One region of the Lactobacillus panisapium genome, then DNA from elsewhere that is predicted to be linked to it. Evidence: predicted binding sites of a transcription regulator. Region 1 holds the regulator's gene; the other holds the start of a gene.
The links. The regulator LexA, encoded in region 1, represses DNA repair genes until DNA is damaged. The targets are predictions, from matches to a motif close to CNAACANNTGTTNG.
Positions count from the first base shown of each region.

Region 2: a site for LexA is predicted at 1,683-1,696, ahead of recA (recombinase RecA). Genes of this name have one in related genera too.

Region 1 covers NZ_CP048268.1:1,255,303-1,263,292, reverse strand. The annotation lists gene ffh (signal recognition particle protein) at 1-1,078, shown strand, start outside; gene rpsP (30S ribosomal protein S16) at 1,164-1,436, shown strand; gene rimM (ribosome maturation factor RimM) at 1,509-2,024, shown strand; gene trmD (tRNA (guanosine(37)-N1)-methyltransferase TrmD) at 2,014-2,739, shown strand; gene rplS (50S ribosomal protein L19) at 2,853-3,200, shown strand; gene GYM71_RS05955 (nucleoside phosphorylase) at 3,299-4,066, shown strand; gene GYM71_RS05950 (hypothetical protein) at 4,341-4,637, opposite strand; gene GYM71_RS05945 (MerR family transcriptional regulator) at 4,700-5,059, shown strand; gene lexA (transcriptional repressor LexA) at 5,108-5,731, opposite strand; gene GYM71_RS05935 (DUF896 domain-containing protein) at 5,884-6,132, shown strand; gene GYM71_RS05930 (YneF family protein) at 6,202-6,417, shown strand; gene GYM71_RS05925 (ABC transporter ATP-binding protein) at 6,491-7,990, shown strand, end outside.
Region 2 covers NZ_CP048268.1:730,650-738,639, forward strand. The annotation lists gene GYM71_RS03650 (ABC transporter permease) at 1-35, shown strand, start outside; gene GYM71_RS03655 (osmoprotectant ABC transporter substrate-binding protein) at 49-984, shown strand; gene GYM71_RS03660 (ABC transporter permease) at 984-1,643, shown strand; gene recA (recombinase RecA) at 1,779-2,891, shown strand; gene rny (ribonuclease Y) at 3,025-4,656, shown strand; gene GYM71_RS03675 (helix-turn-helix transcriptional regulator) at 4,813-5,808, shown strand; gene GYM71_RS03680 (FAD-dependent oxidoreductase) at 5,832-7,646, shown strand; gene GYM71_RS03685 (FAD-dependent oxidoreductase) at 7,665-7,990, shown strand, end outside.

The sequences.
Region 1 (7,990 bases):
GGTGGGTAAATTAGCTAAGCGGTTAATTGATAAGGATAAAGCTCGTCCATTGCTAATTGCCGGTGATATTTATCGTCCCGCCGCAATTGATCAACTTGAACAAATTGGTGAGCAGTTAAATGTTCCTGTTTATAGTGAACACGATGAAAAAAATGTTGCCAAAATAGTTGAAAACGGCTTAAAGCAGGCTGATGACAATAAAAATGATTATGTAATTATCGATACTGCTGGTCGACTAGAAATTGATGAACCATTAATGGAAGAGCTTGAGCAAGTTAAAAAGGTTGCTCAACCAGACAACATTTTGCTTGTCGTCGATGCCATGACAGGTCAAGCCGCTACGGATGTGGCTAAAGGTTTTGATAGTCGACTAGATATTACTGGGGTAATTTTAACTAAACTTGATGGTGATACCCGTGGTGGTGCAGCTTTATCAATTCGAGCTGTCACTGGTAAGCCAATTATTTATACTGGTCAAGGTGAAAAGTTAAGTGATCTGGAACAATTCCACCCTGACCGGATGGCTTCAAGAATTTTAGGCATGGGAGACATGCTGACCTTAATTGAAAAGGCGCAGCAAGATTACGATGCCAAAAAGGCTGAAGAAGTTGCAGAGAAAATGAAGGAGAATACCTTCGATTTTAATGACTTCGTAGACCAGCTTGAACAAGTTGAAAAGATGGGTCCGCTTGATCAGTTAATTAAAATGATTCCAGGCATGGCCAATAACCCGCAATTGAAGAACATGAATTTTGATAAGAAACAGATTGTTTACGTCAAAGCAATCATTTCTTCAATGACAGAAGCAGAACGGGAAAATCCCGAATTGCTTAACCCAAGTCGGCGCCGGCGAATTGCTGCAGGTTCTGGACGACCAATCGTTGAAGTTAACCGAATGATTAAGCAATTCAAACAAGCCCGTGATATGATGAGCAAGATTACAAAGGGTAATCTAAAGGGCATGGGCAATCTTCCTGGAATGGATTCACCAATGGGCAAGATTGCAATGCGCCGCATGGGTAAAAAGTTTAAGAAGAACAAGAAGAAGAGAATGAAAGTCAAGCGTTATCATTCTTAAAAAAATATCTGTTAAGGAAAAACACTTTACACCTATTTTGAAAAGTGCTATATTATTATTCGTAAGTTTTTAGGAGGAATTTAATATGTCAGTTAAAATTCGTATGCGCCGCATGGGTGCCAAGAGAAAGCCTTTCTACAGAATAGTTGTAGCAGACTCAAGAATGCCTCGTGATGGTCGTTTTATCGAAGAAGTTGGTTACTACAACCCAGTTTCAGAACCAAAAGAATTGAAGCTTGATGAAGATAAAATCTTTGAATGGTTAAAGAAGGGTGCACAACCTTCAGACACTGTTCGGTCACTTCTTTCTGGTGCCGGCTTAATGAAGAAGCTGCATGAATCAAAATTTAACAAATAATTGATTTGTTTACTTTAAAAGTTTGAAGCAGTTTGCTTCAAACTTTTTTCTTTGTTGAATTTAGGAGAAGAAATGCAATATTACGATGTCGCACGCATACTGAACACACATGGTCTAAATGGGGAAGTTAAGGTAACAGTAATTACTGATTTTCCTGAAGAACGTTTTTCACCGGGGAGTGAACTTTCTTTAAAAGACAATCCTAATTTTGTCCTAACCGTTAAAAGCAGTCGACCATTTAAACAATTCTGGCTATTGCAGTTTGAAGAAGTTAGTACGATTGATGATGCCGAAAAATTAAAGGGAGAAACAATCGTAATTAGTCAGGAAAACCAACACGAATTACCTGCTGGCGCCTACTATTACCGCGATATTTTGGGTTGCCAAGTCTTGGATAACGAAACCAACCAAGACCTAGGCAAAATTACGGGTATTGAAACTCCTGGTGCAAACGATGTCTGGGAAATAACCGAAGACTCGGGCAATGAATATTTAATTCCATATATTGATGAGGTCGTTAAGCAAGTCGATATTGCCAATAAAAAAGTTTATGTTGAGTTATTGGAGGGCTTACGCGATGAAGATTAATGTTTTAACTCTTTTTCCTGATATGTTTACCCCATTAACAACTTCAATGTTAGGACGTGGACTGGAAGATGGAAAATGGGATCTTAACTTAGTAGATTTTCGAGATTTCACAAGCGATGTCCATCATCACGTTGATGACACGCCATACGGTGGTGGTGCAGGCATGGTTTTACAAATTATGCCAATCAAAAAGGCATTGGATTCTCTGGCAAATAAGGGCAAAGTCATTATAACAGCTCCACAGGGTAAAACTTTTAACCAAAAGATGGCGCAAAATTGGTCCCAAGAAGAGAATTTGACCTTTATTTGTGGTCACTATGAAGGTTTTGATCAGCGGATTTATGACTTAGCAGACGAGACTGTTTCGATTGGGGATTATGTTTTAACTGGTGGTGAGTTGCCAACAATGAGCATGATCGATGCTACTGTTCGTTTGCTTCCAGGAATTTTAGGGAATGCTGCCTCACCAATTGAAGAAAGTTTTGCACATGGTCTGCTTGAATATCCGCAATATACCAGGCCAGAAGATTTTGAGGGGATGAAAGTTCCTGCAGTATTAACTTCTGGCAATCACCAAAAAATTGCTGAATGGCGAAAGAAAGAATCTTTGCGTGCTACTGCATTATATCGCCCGGATTTATTAGCAGATTACCACTTAAGTGATGAAGAAAAGAAATTGCTCGCAGAAATTAAGCATGAAGATGATGAAGCTTGATTTAATAACTTTATTTTGCTAAGATGATTGAGGTGCAATTTTTTTGCATTAATAGTTATGGGTGTTCCGCTGGCGCATAGGACGTTGATGAATGCCGCAGAAGGAGAAAAATTATGGATCCATTAATTCAAGAATTGACTAAAGAACAATTACGTGATGATATTCCTGACTTCCGTGCTGGTGACACAGTTCGTGTTCACGTACGTGTTGTTGAAGGTAGTCATGAACGTATTCAGATGTTTGAGGGTGTCGTAATCAAGCGTAAGGGTGCAGGCATTGCTGCTACATACACTGTTCGTAAGATTGCTTCTGGTGTTGGTGTTGAACGTACCTTCCCAGTTAACGACCCTCGTGTAGCTAAAGTTGAAGTATTACGTCACGGTCGTGTTCGTCGTGCTAAACTTTACTACTTACGTGAACGTCACGGTAAATCTGCAAGAATTGCGGAAAAACGTCGTTAATTCACTGTTAAAAAAGAACCATCTCGCATTTAAGAGATGGTTCTTTTTTTGTGCTTTTTATGATAGCATTTTAATCAATATCTTAATTTTGAGGTAATTTGATGAGCAAACCATTTTTATTAGATTTTGACTCAACTCCGCGTGCGGTTTTAGAACCAGATCATGAAAGAAATGAAACGCATTATCACTTTCATGCAAAATTGCTCTTTGCCTTTTTAACGCAAGAAGCAATTGATGACTTCTTAGCTCAGCATCCGCACCGAGTTCTGGGTCACTTCGATTGCTTTGGTAAAGTGACCTTAATTTATGAGGTGGAGATGCCCAAAGAAAAAATCACTTTGTGTCAGGCAATACTTGGCGCTCCTGCTGCGGTTCAAATGCTAGACTGGCTCATCAGCTATGGTGTCAAGCAGATTTTAGCAATCGGTTCAGCAGGGACACTTGTTGATCTGCCAGAAAATTATTTTTTGGTTCCGACCAAAGCCATTCGTGATGAAGGAACATCTTTTCATTACATGGAGCCAGGCAACTTCGTTGATTTGCGTTCAGCTTTTTTAACTAAAACTGAAAATTTGATGGTGCAAAATGGTTTTAAAGTCAAAGAGGTAACGACTTGGACTACTGATGGTTTTTTCAGGGAAACTGCTAGAAAGGTCAAGCAATTTAAGAAACTTGGTGCTGCATGCGTTGAAATGGAATGTGCCGCAATGGCTGCTTGTGCACAATTTCGGCAAGCTTATTTTGCGCAAATTCTGTTTACTGCCGATTCACTTAATGATATTGAGGATCATCAAGAACGTGGCTGGGGTAAAGATGCGCATGGTAAAGGACTGGAACTAGCAACAAGCATACTCGATCAATTGTAGTTTTTACTTTGTGAAAAGTTGTGCTGTGAAACCAAAGTGAAACATCTAAATAATTCACAATGTAAAATAAAAATATTGTAATATCGGTATTTATTGCTAAAAATCACCAAAAACTTTGTGAAGTGAAAAAGCATAGCTGATGTGGAAAGTCATCAGATTCTTTTTATGAAAGCGATTATACTTGACTTAACGTTAAAAATGGTAACAAATATATTGAAGTGGAATTAAATAGCAAACAGAAGATCTCTTTTGTAAATTAAATAATGCCATTATTTTAGAAACACCAGTTTAACCAACTTAAAGCAATAGTTATGGTCAGTCTGATAAACCAGTGAAGCCAATTGATTTTTCCGTTTAGGCAATAGCCATTAATTAACGCAATGAGTAAGAGTGCAAATAAACAAATTGGCGCATATTTATGGTAACCAATTAAGCAGGTCAGTATTAAGAAAGCGCTTGCGATAACGTTTAAGCAGATTAACCAAACAGGAATTTTGGGGATGCTAGCTACGGCCGCAATTATCATTATTGTTCCGTAAATAATAGTCAATAAATTAGTTGAAATTTTCAATTTTCTTTCCTCCTAACGCTAGTTAACTATAGGGGGTTGACCCAACGTCAAGGAGAATATACATGTATTTAAAAGAATTTATCACTAAAATGAATACTACTAAGGATACAGTTAGGTTTTATCTTGAATTAAGTTTATTAACGCCAATACGAAAGGGAAAAAATTATTGGTTTACTGATAATGAAGTAGAATCATTTCAGGAAATAAAAAACTTACAAGAATTGGGTTTTTCACTAAAAGAAATTTGCGCAATCAAAGAATTGCATGACCAATCATGTGGCACAAAAAAGCAGCATGAGCAAAATCTTAGGCTAATCGAAGAAAAAATAGCAGAAAATGATGCTGCAATCAGAGAACTGCGTCACAGAAAAAAAGCTTTAGTGGCATTGAAAAAAGCACTAAAAAAACTGCTCATTAAGTAAATGAACAGTTATTAATTAAACGATCTAACAGACTAAAAACTTTTTAAGCTAATTAATATTATTGCGGTAAAGACCAACAACTTTACCTAAAATATGAACACTATTAAGAATAATCGGTGCCATGTTATCATTTTCAGGTTGAAGACGATAATGATCTTTTTCCTTATAAAAACGTTTAACAGTTGCTTCGTTTTCATCTGTCATGGCAACAACAATTTCACCATTTGTTGCTGAGCTTTGTTTACGAACAATAACATTGTCACCGTTTAAAATACCAGCATTAATCATACTTTCTCCGTGAACACGTAGCATGAACAGGTCACCAGCATCATTTTCTAAATCTGGTGGAAGAGGGAAGTAATCTTCGATATCTTCAACCGCCAAAATTGGCTGACCGGCAGTAACAACACCGACAACAGGTATTTCAGTTGGCTTAACGCCAATGGCTTTCTTACCTTCGTCTGTTATTTCCAATGCTCGCGGCTTGGTGGCATCCTTAACAATAAGGCCTTTGCGTTCCAACCGTGACAAATGACCGTGAACAGTCGAAGTCGAAGAAAGTTGAACTCCTTGGCAGATTTCTCGCACAGTTGGCGGAAATCCGCGCTTTTCAACTGTGTCATAGATATAACGTAAAATTTGTAATTGTTTTGAACTTTGTTTGTTAGTCATCTTTAGCTCCCATGATAGTCTATTTGTTGATAAACATATTCTAACAGAAATTAAGTCATAATACAAACAAGCGTTCTAAGAAATTAAACTTTTTTTCTTAGCTGAAATAGGGTAGACTCTTTTTATTAAGAAGTGCGAAAGAGGTGCAAAAAATGACAGAAGACAATGAAAAAAAGATGATTAATCGGATAAACGAACTATATCATAAGAAAGAAAAAGAAGGTTTGTCTGATGAAGAAGAAAAAGAACGTGAAAAACTTCATCAAGAATTTATCAAGAACTTTCGTGCCGGTTTTAAGCAAGATGTTGAAAACCTTGTCATAATTGATAAGAATGGCAAGGAAATTACTTCTGAAAAAGCAAAGAAAGCTCAGCGGAAGAAAGGTTTACGAAAAGACTAATTTACGTCTTTAAATTTACTTAAATTTTCGGTAAGATATATCTATTGGACAAATTGAGGTGATTATTTTATGAAATTAGGATTAGCGATTGTTTTAATTATTGTTGCATTATTAATTGGCCTTGTTGGCGGTTTTTATGGTGCAAGAGCATACATGAAGAAATACTTTAAAGATAATCCACCAATCAGTGAGGATATGATCGTTGCCATGATGTCACAAATGGGGCAAAAGCCTTCCGCTAAGAAGGTTAACCAGGTGATGAACATGATGAAGCATCAAAAATAGTCAATCTTACTGAATTGAAAATAAAGACGGAGGATTATTTCTCCGCCTTTTTATTTGGAAAGAAAGGTGAAAAATGGGTATATTTTTTAAGCTTGGATGGTTTTTTAAAAAGGAGAAAAAACGGTACCTAATTGGTGTGACCTTCTTGGCTTTAACGTCTGTAATTAATTTGGTTCCACCGCGAATATTAGGACTAATGGCTGATCAGCTCGATAAAGGACATATTTCTTGGCAAGAATATGGCTTGTTAATTTTGACAATCATTTTCGCGGCACTACTATTATATGGCTTTCGTTACTTGTGGCGCAGGCAAATATGGGGTGGAGCGGCAGAACTAGAACTGCAGTTGCGCTCGAAATTATTTCGGCATTTTATGGAAATGGATCGCACTTTTTATCAACGCCACCGAACAGGTGATTTAATGGCGCACGCAACCAATGATGTTTCAGCTATTCAAGAAGTTGCTGGTGAAGGTGTTTTGACTTTGGTCGATTCTTTATTAATGAGTGTTTCAACCATGATTGCAATGATCATCTTTGTTGACTGGCGGTTGACGATAGTTGCTTTAATTCCCTTACCATTCTTAGCTTGGGGAGCTTGGAAGTTGGGCGATCAATTATATGATGCCTTTGATGAATCACAGGCTGCTTTTTCCCGCCTCAATAATAAAACACAAGAATCTGTTTCAGGAATTAAGGTCCTAAAAACTTTTGGTCAGGGTAAAGAAGATACGCAAGCATTCAATGATATGATTGCTAATACGATCAAAATCAATAAACGTGTTTTCAAGTGGGATTCGTTGTTTGATCCACTAGGTACTTTACTAATCGGTTTAACTTACACAATTACAATTATCTATGGTGGGTTATTGGTTAGTAACCGGGCTCTTACAATTGGCCAATTAGTTTCTTTCATTGCGTATATTGGGAACATGGTTTGGCCAATGTTTGCAATTGGCTATTTATTTAATATTCTAGAACGTGGTAGTGCCAGTTACGACCGTGTTGAAAAGTTACTGGATGAAAAGCCTGCAATTACTGATCAAAATGCTGATCAAAGCATTCATGCCCAAGATATTGATGGCGACTTAAAATATGAAGTAAAATCCTTTGCTTATCCGGATGAACCACAAATTCCGGTTTTGCACAATATTGATTTCACTTTGAAAACGGGTCAGACTCTTGGCTTGGTCGGTAAAGTTGGTGCTGGTAAAACGACCATCATTCAACTTTTGCTGCGCGAATTTGATCAATATGATGGCAAAATCACTTTAAACGGTCATGATATTCGGGAAATTCCTCTGAATGTTCTATTAAGACAAATTTCTTACGTGCCGCAAAACAATTACCTCTTTTCTACTAGTATTCAAAAAAATATTGCTTTTTCTGATGCAAATTCCGATGAAAGTGCGGTCATTTCTGCTGCGAAAAAGAGTGATTTGCACAATGATATTCTACAAATGCCTGGCGGATATAATACGCTAATTGGCGAAAATGGCGTTTCCTTATCTGGTGGTCAAAAACAAAGAATGTCTATTGCTAGGGCGCTTTTAAAGCAAAGTAAAATTTTGGTT
Region 2 (7,990 bases), 520 kb from region 1:
AATTGGAAAAAAAGATCACGCCAAAAGGCATATAGGGAGGCTAACATAATGAAAAATTGCTTTAAAAAATTAACATTATTGATTACTGCTTTTTTGGTTATGCTGGCTACCAGTGGCTGCGGTTTACCAGGATTATCTGACAGTCAAGGAAGTAACGAAAATATTAGAATAACTGCTTTAACAACGACTGAATCGCAAATTGTTGCTAATATTGTGGCGCAACTTATTGAACACGAAACGCCATATAAAACTTCGATTGTAAATAATTTGGGTTCGGCACCTATGCAGCACCAAGCGCTTTACCGCCATGATGCCGACATTCAGGCAGCAGCCTATGATGGTGGTGAACTAACTGCCAATTTGTTATTACCGGCAATCAAAGATTCAAAAAAGGCTAATAATACGGTTCGACGCGAAGTAAAGAAGCGGTGGGATCAAACGTATCTTCATACTTATGGCTTTGCCAATAATTATGCATTCATGGTTAGGGCAAAAGATCAGAAGAAATATCACCTGTACAATATTTCAGATCTAAAAAAGGTGCAAAATAAGTTTTCCTTCGGGGTTGCATCTGAATGGGTTAATGCTCCAGGAGTCGGCTATCCGGCTTTTCAGACAGCTTATGGTATCACTTTTGCCAAAGCCCATCCGATGAACATCGGGTTAGTTTATTCAGCTTTAAAAAACGGCAAAATGGACGTTATCTTAGGTTATTCAACCGATGGCCGAATCGATAGTTATAAGCTGCACCTGTTAAAAGATGATAAACACTTCTTTCCACCGTATAATTGCGGCATGTTGATTAATAACTATGTTTTGCGCGAACACCCGGAATTAAAACCACTTTTAGAGCGGTTAGTAGGTAACATTAGTGTTCATGATATTCGTAAAATGAATTATGACGTTGATGATAAGCTGCTTGAACCGTCCACGGTGGCGCACCAATTCTTAGTAAAGCATGATTACTTTAGAAAGGAGAAATAATGGCTAGATTATCTTTATGGCAGCAATTTATTTATTATTATCAACATAATGGCTTTTATGTGCTTGAACAGTTTAATCGAACTTTCCTAATTTCGATTTATGGCGTGTTATTTGCGGCCATTATTGGAATTCCGTTAGGTATTTTTATTTCACGTAATGCCCATTTAGGTGATTTTGTTGTTGAAATTGCTAACTTTATTCAAACTATTCCTTCGCTGGCATTACTGTCAATTGTGATGATCGGCTTGGGATTAGGCGTGATGACGGTCATTTTTACTGTTACGCTATATTCTTTGTTGCCGATTATTAAAAATACATATACTGGGATGCGCAGCGTTGATAAAAATGTAATTGATTCTGGTAAGGGCATGGGGATGACTAAATGGCAGGTATTGCGCATGGTTAGATTGCCTTTGTCAATGTCAGTTATTATTGCTGGCCTAAAAAATGCGTTAGTTATTGCCATCGGGATTACTTCGATTGGTTCCTTTGTTGGTGCAGGGGGATTAGGTGATATCATAATTCGTGGTACCAATGCTACTAATGGTAGTGCAATTATTTTAGCTGGTGCGTTGCCAACGGCACTAATGGCAATATTGGCAGATATCATTTTAAATTTCTTGCAAAAATGGTTACAACCGAAAGGATTAAAAAAATAAAACAGCTTTTTCGCGTATTTAGTAGTGAAGGAACAAATTTAAACATTTGTTCGCTTATTCCTTGCAAATATACACTAAATCAAAGTATAATTAGTACGTACTAAATTGAGGACTATACTAGAGGAGGAAAAATACTTGGCCAAAGATGAGAAACAGGCTGCATTAGAAAATGCACTGAAGAAAATTGAGAAAAATTTTGGTAAAGGTGCTGTTATGCGCATGGGCGATAAGGCAAATACTAAAATTTCGACCATTCCATCTGGTTCGCTTGCACTTGATGCAGCTCTTGGAGTTGGCGGCTATCCGCGCGGAAGAATTGTTGAAATTTATGGGCCTGAATCTTCAGGTAAAACTACCGTAGCTTTGCATGCTGTAGCAGAAGTGCAAAAGCGCGGGGGAACAGCTGCCTATATTGACGCAGAAAACGCAATGGATCCAGCCTATGCAGAAGCACTTGGAGTTGACGTTGACTCACTTATTTTGTCACAACCAAATACAGGTGAGGAAGGCTTGCAGATTGCTGACACGCTGATTACTAGTGGCGCGATTGACATTTTGATAGTTGACTCAGTTGCTGCTTTAGTGCCCCAAGCTGAAATTGATGGTGAAATGGGCGACAGCCACGTCGGACTTCAAGCACGGTTAATGAGTCAGGCTTTGCGTAAGCTTTCTGGGAATATCAATAAAACCAAAACAATTGCTATTTTTATTAACCAGATTCGTGAAAAAGTTGGGATTATGTTTGGTAATCCAGAAACCACACCTGGTGGACGTGCACTGAAGTTTTATTCGACAATTCGGCTAGAAATTAGACGAGCTGAAAAGATTAAGCAGACTGGTGGAGAGATAACCGGTAATCGTGTCAAGATTAAAGTTGTCAAGAATAAGGTTGCGCCGCCATTTAAGGTTGCTGAAGTTGATATGATGTATGGTAAAGGGATTTCACAAAGTGGTGAACTTCTCGATATGGCAGCTGATAAAGATATCATTGCCAAGGCCGGTTCGTGGTACTCGTATAATGAAGAGCGAATTGGTCAAGGACGTGAAAACGCCAAGAAATATCTTGAAGACCACCCAGATATTTATGATGAAGTCCAACAAAAGGTACGTCAGGCATATGGCATTGATGAAGAATCTGTTGCTGAACGCGAAGATCCTGAAAAAATCAAAGCTAAGAAAACAAAAGAGACTGAGAGTAAAGAAAAGGAAGCTTCTGATAAAAAAGAAGCAGATAGCAAAAGTAACTAAAGTCGAAGAGATTAACCTTGACCTGTAAAATAGGTCAAGGTTTTTTTCTACTTAATTGACATCACCACCACGGTTCATTATTATTAATACTGTGTGAATAATCTTAAAAAAATAAAAAAAGGCGATAGTAATCATGACAAATACAATTTTGATTCCCGTCGCAGTTGCTATTATTTCAATTTTATTGGGAACAGGTATTGGATATGCTATTCGCAAGAATGGCTGGGAAAAAAGAGCGCAAAATGCTCAAAACGATGCCGACCATATATTAACCGAGGCAAAAGCACAAGTAGATGCTGCAAAAGCTGAAGTCAACGCACAAAAGCAAGCAGCAGATGCTTTAAAGCAAAGTGCACAAAACACGAAAAAAGAAAAAATTCTTGAAGCTCAAGAAAAGATTCAAGAATATCGACAAAAAGTTGAGGATGAGTTAAACGTCAAGCGCGATGCGATTGCACGTGATAATAACCGTTTACAGCAAAGAGAAGATACTCTTAATCACAAGAATTCTTTGATGGTAGAAAGGGAGGATGAACTCAAGGAAAAGGAAAAGCAGCTAGCTAAAGAGCAAACTGATCTAGATCAAAAAGTTCAGGAAGCTGATGAACTAGTTGAAAAGAGCCAGCAAAAGCTCTATGAAATTGCTCATTTAGATAAGGAGCAGGGTAAGAAACTGGTGCTGAGTCAATTATCAGATGAATTAGTCAAAGAACGAGCAGAAATGATTAGAAACAGTAATGAAGAAGTTCAAGCTAAAGCTGATCATTATGCACACAAAGTTATTATTGACGCAATTCAAAGCAGTTCTGCCGATACTGTGGCAGAAACAACGGTGTCGGTTGTAGATTTGCCAAATGAAGAAATGAAAGGACGAATTATTGGTCGTGAGGGCCGTAATATTCGCTCCTTTGAGGCACTTACTGGAATCGATTTAATAATTGATGATACACCGAAAGTTGTTACTCTAAGCGGTTTTGATGCAATCAGACGAGAAATTGCCAAACGAGCAATGGAACGTTTGATCAAGGATGGCCGGATTCACCCAGCTCGAATTGAAGAGATGGTTGATAAGGCACGTAAAGAAGTTAATGATGATATTTATGAAGCTGGAGAGAGTGCTTTAATGGAATTAGGAATTCATAAAATGAATCCTGAGCTTGTTAAAATTCTTGGTCGGCTAAAATATCGGACTTCTTACGGTCAAAATGTTCTTGGCCATTCGATTGAAGTTGCAAAACTAGCCGGAACAATGGCGGCTGAACTAGGTTTAAATGAGAAATTAGCGGTTCGCGCGGGATTATTACACGATATTGGAAAAGCCATCGATCATGATATTGAAGGGTCACACGTTGAAATTGGTGTGGAATTGACGAGAAAGTATCATGAACCAGATGTTGTTGTTAACGCAATTGCAGCGCATCACGGGGATGTGCCGAAGTTATCGTTTATTGCTGAATTAGTTGTTGCAGCAGATACGATTTCATCGGCTCGCCCAGGTGCCAGGAGTGAAAGTTTAGAAAATTATATTAGAAGATTGACTGAACTGGAAAAGATTGCTAATAGATATGATGGGGTTAAGCAGGCATATGCCATTCAGGCTGGACGTGAAGTTCGGGTAATGGTTGAACCAGAAAAAATTTCTGATGATCGCATCACGGTATTGGCACGTGATATCCGAAATCAAGTTGAAAAAGAGCTTGATTATCCTGGTAATATTAAAATTACAGTTATTCGAGAAAAACGAGTAGTTGCAGTTGCAAAATAAATAAAGGGTTGAACTTTTATAGTTCAACCTTTTTTGTTTGTTCTAAAATAAAACTAAAAGCATAATTGTTGGCGCGTTTAAGCATAAAATTGCACCAAAAAGCATATTTTTAAAAAATGAAAGGGTATACAATACGAACTAGATAGGAGGACAATGATGGATCAAGCAGTCGCTAAAAATCTAAAAGGCTTTTTGCAAGAACTAGGATATCCGTTTGATTCTATTTCAGCTTTGCTAGATTCTGGAAATATGACGCGTTATTTTAATTCAAAGTGGCTAAAAAGTTCACATTCATTTGCCATATTAGATCAAAAAGCAACTGATGAGCAGCTGTTAGCTTGTAGTGATGTAAGTAATATTTACCAATTTGTTCCTCCTTATTTTGCCGCGCTATCTAGTAAAAACGGGTTGCAGGCAATCGAACGGCTTTCATCATACGAGCAATTAATTGGGCCAATTGAGATTGGTACTTTCAAAGAGGGGGAAAAGCTAAGAGTTCATATAAGCTATTTAGATGATTCGCGGAAAAATTCAAGGTTTAGTCTATTGGTGGATCAAATCTCATTGATTAGTTTGCTTAGGACTGGGACCGGTAAGTTAATTAAGCCATTATCAATTGGCAGTAAATTTAATTATGGTAAGAAAATAACTGAATACTTAGGACTTAGTTCCCAAAGCTGCCATGATAATTACTTGGTTTTTAGTAAAAGCAATCTGTTAAAACCATTTTTAACCCAAAATGATATTATGTGGAACTTTATGGAACCAGGATTAAAAAAATATATCAGTGACTTAAAGGTTGATCCACCATTCAAGGCAATAGTGCAGAATACCTTGTTTAAACTAATTGCTGGCGGGAATTTTCAATTAAAAGATGTTGCTAATGCGTTAGAAATATCACCGCGAACTGTTCAACGATGGTTAAAAAATGAGGGAACAAGTTATAAAGAGCAAGTTAATGAAGTCCAAAAAATTTTGGCACTTAATTTATTACAGGATGCGACACTAAATACAGCTGAAGTCAGTTTTTTAGTCGGTTTTAACAATGTGACTACTTTTTACAAAGCATTTAAAAGGTGGACAGGGAAAACTGTTTTGAAATACCGACACCAAATGATTATTAATAAAAATAGTATTAATGCCGCTAGCTAATTATGCAAAAAGAGGATAGAAAAATGTTTTTGCAAGATAATGATTCATGGAATGCAGTTTATGATGTGGTTGTAGTTGGTTTTGGTGGTGCTGGGGCAACAGCAGCACGGTTTGCAGCGGATAACGGGGCCAAGGTTCTTTTAGTCGATAGCGCACCTGAAGGACATGAAGGTGGTAATACCCGTTATTGTGGTCAAATTGTTCAGGCAGGTTATGATTATGATCAATTGAAAAAGTATTACCAACAATTAACTGCCCCGCTTGATTTAGATGAAAAAGTTTTAGATACCTTTATTAAAGGGATGGTGGATTTACCGGCTTATTTTGAAAAATATTTAGGCGGAAAAGCCTTTAGTGTTCGCAAAAATCCGGGAAATAAGAACGTAGCACTTTTAGCATATATGATTGCTGAATACCCCGAATTTGATGGTGCGGAGACAAATGATGATCTCTTAATTCATGACCGAATTTTTGATGCAGCATTGTGGAAGAAACTACGGCAAAATGTACTAGACCGCAGTGATCAGATTTCGGTTTTATATTCAACGCCAGCTAAACACTTAATTCAAAATGAAACTAAAACAATTATTGGTGTTCAAATTGAAAATAATGGTCATTTGTTCAATGTTAAGGCTAAAAATGGTGTGGCTCTGGCATTAGGCGGCTTTGAAAACAATGACCAGATGATTCAAGATTATTTGGGAGAAACGAAACTTTTGCCATACGGCACTCTATATAACAAGGGCGACGGAATTAAGATGGCCATAGAAGTTGGTGCTGATTTGTGGCACATGAATAATTATGAACCAGGCGGTGCCGTTAATATTGCAGCGCTAAAAGGCGAACGTGCTCATAATATCATGGGCTGGAAAGCTTTGTTTGAGGGTTCATTAATTACGGTTGGTGATGACGGTACCCGCTATATTCCTGAAGATGATCCAACCCGTCATGGTCATCGCTATAACCATGGTTTATGGCGAATTCCCCTTGCTCAAATTCATCCGCATTTAATTTTTGATCAAAAGAAATATGACGAATTTTTGGCTGAAGATTTAGATAATTTCCAGCGCGAAGTTTTAAATAAAGTAGTTAAGTCTGACACAATTGCTGATTTAGCAAACGAAATCGGCGTTAAAGAAGAAACCTTACAAAACACACTTGAAACATATAATTTTTTTGTTGACCAAGGTGTTGATTATCAATGTGGTAGAAAGCCAGAAACAATGACTAAACTTTCCCTATCTGGCCCATTTTATTCCTTGAAACAGCAGCACACGATGCTTAATACTCAAGGTGGACCAAGACGAAATGAAAAGGCGGAAGTACTTGATACAGACCAGCAGGTATTACCACATTTGTACGCTGCGGGTGAGCTAGGTCATATTGGCGCTAACCAATATAACGGCGGCGGAGATATTGCCGATTGCTTGATTTTTGGCAAGATTGCCGGTGAAAACGCTGCTAAACCAAAGGAAAACGATACTGTGACTGGGGCAAGCGCGCAAGTAAACGAGCAGGTCGATTCGACTTCGTTTCCAGTTCCTCTTGCAGCTGAAAAAGATTATCCAATCAGTAAAAACCAATATATTGGCAAATCAAGTAGCGGAATGGGTAATGAAATAGTTGTTCGGGTAACCGTTGATGAGCAACAAAAACCGGCTAAAATTGAGGTCCTCAAGGAAAGTGAGTCACCTGATTATGGCGGTCAAGCAATTAAGCAGCTTCAAAAACAAATGGTAAAAGATAAGACTGCAAACGTTGATGTTGTATCTGGTGCTACTTCAACAAGTCGGGCATTTAAGGAAGCCGTCAGTGCTGCTTTAAAGCAGGCTAAATAAAATTAAAAGAGGCAAAAAATGGCTAATTTAAAAGACGGAATTTATCATGGCAGCGGTTCTGGCAATCGTGGCGAAGTCAAGGTATCCGTAACTGTAAAAGATAACCAGATTAAGGCAGTTCATGTTGATGATCAAAATGAAACCGAAGGTATTAGCACAGACGCACTTAAAAAGGCTCCGGAATTGATAGTGGCTAAGCAGTCTTACAATATTGATGCCGTAACGGGTGCTACGATTAGCTTTCAGGCTGTTGAAAAAGCTGTCAAGGACGCTTTGCTTAAAGCGGGAGATCCTAGCGGGCTTGATCAGAAGATTGATTTGCGAACAGCTAAACAAGAAGATAA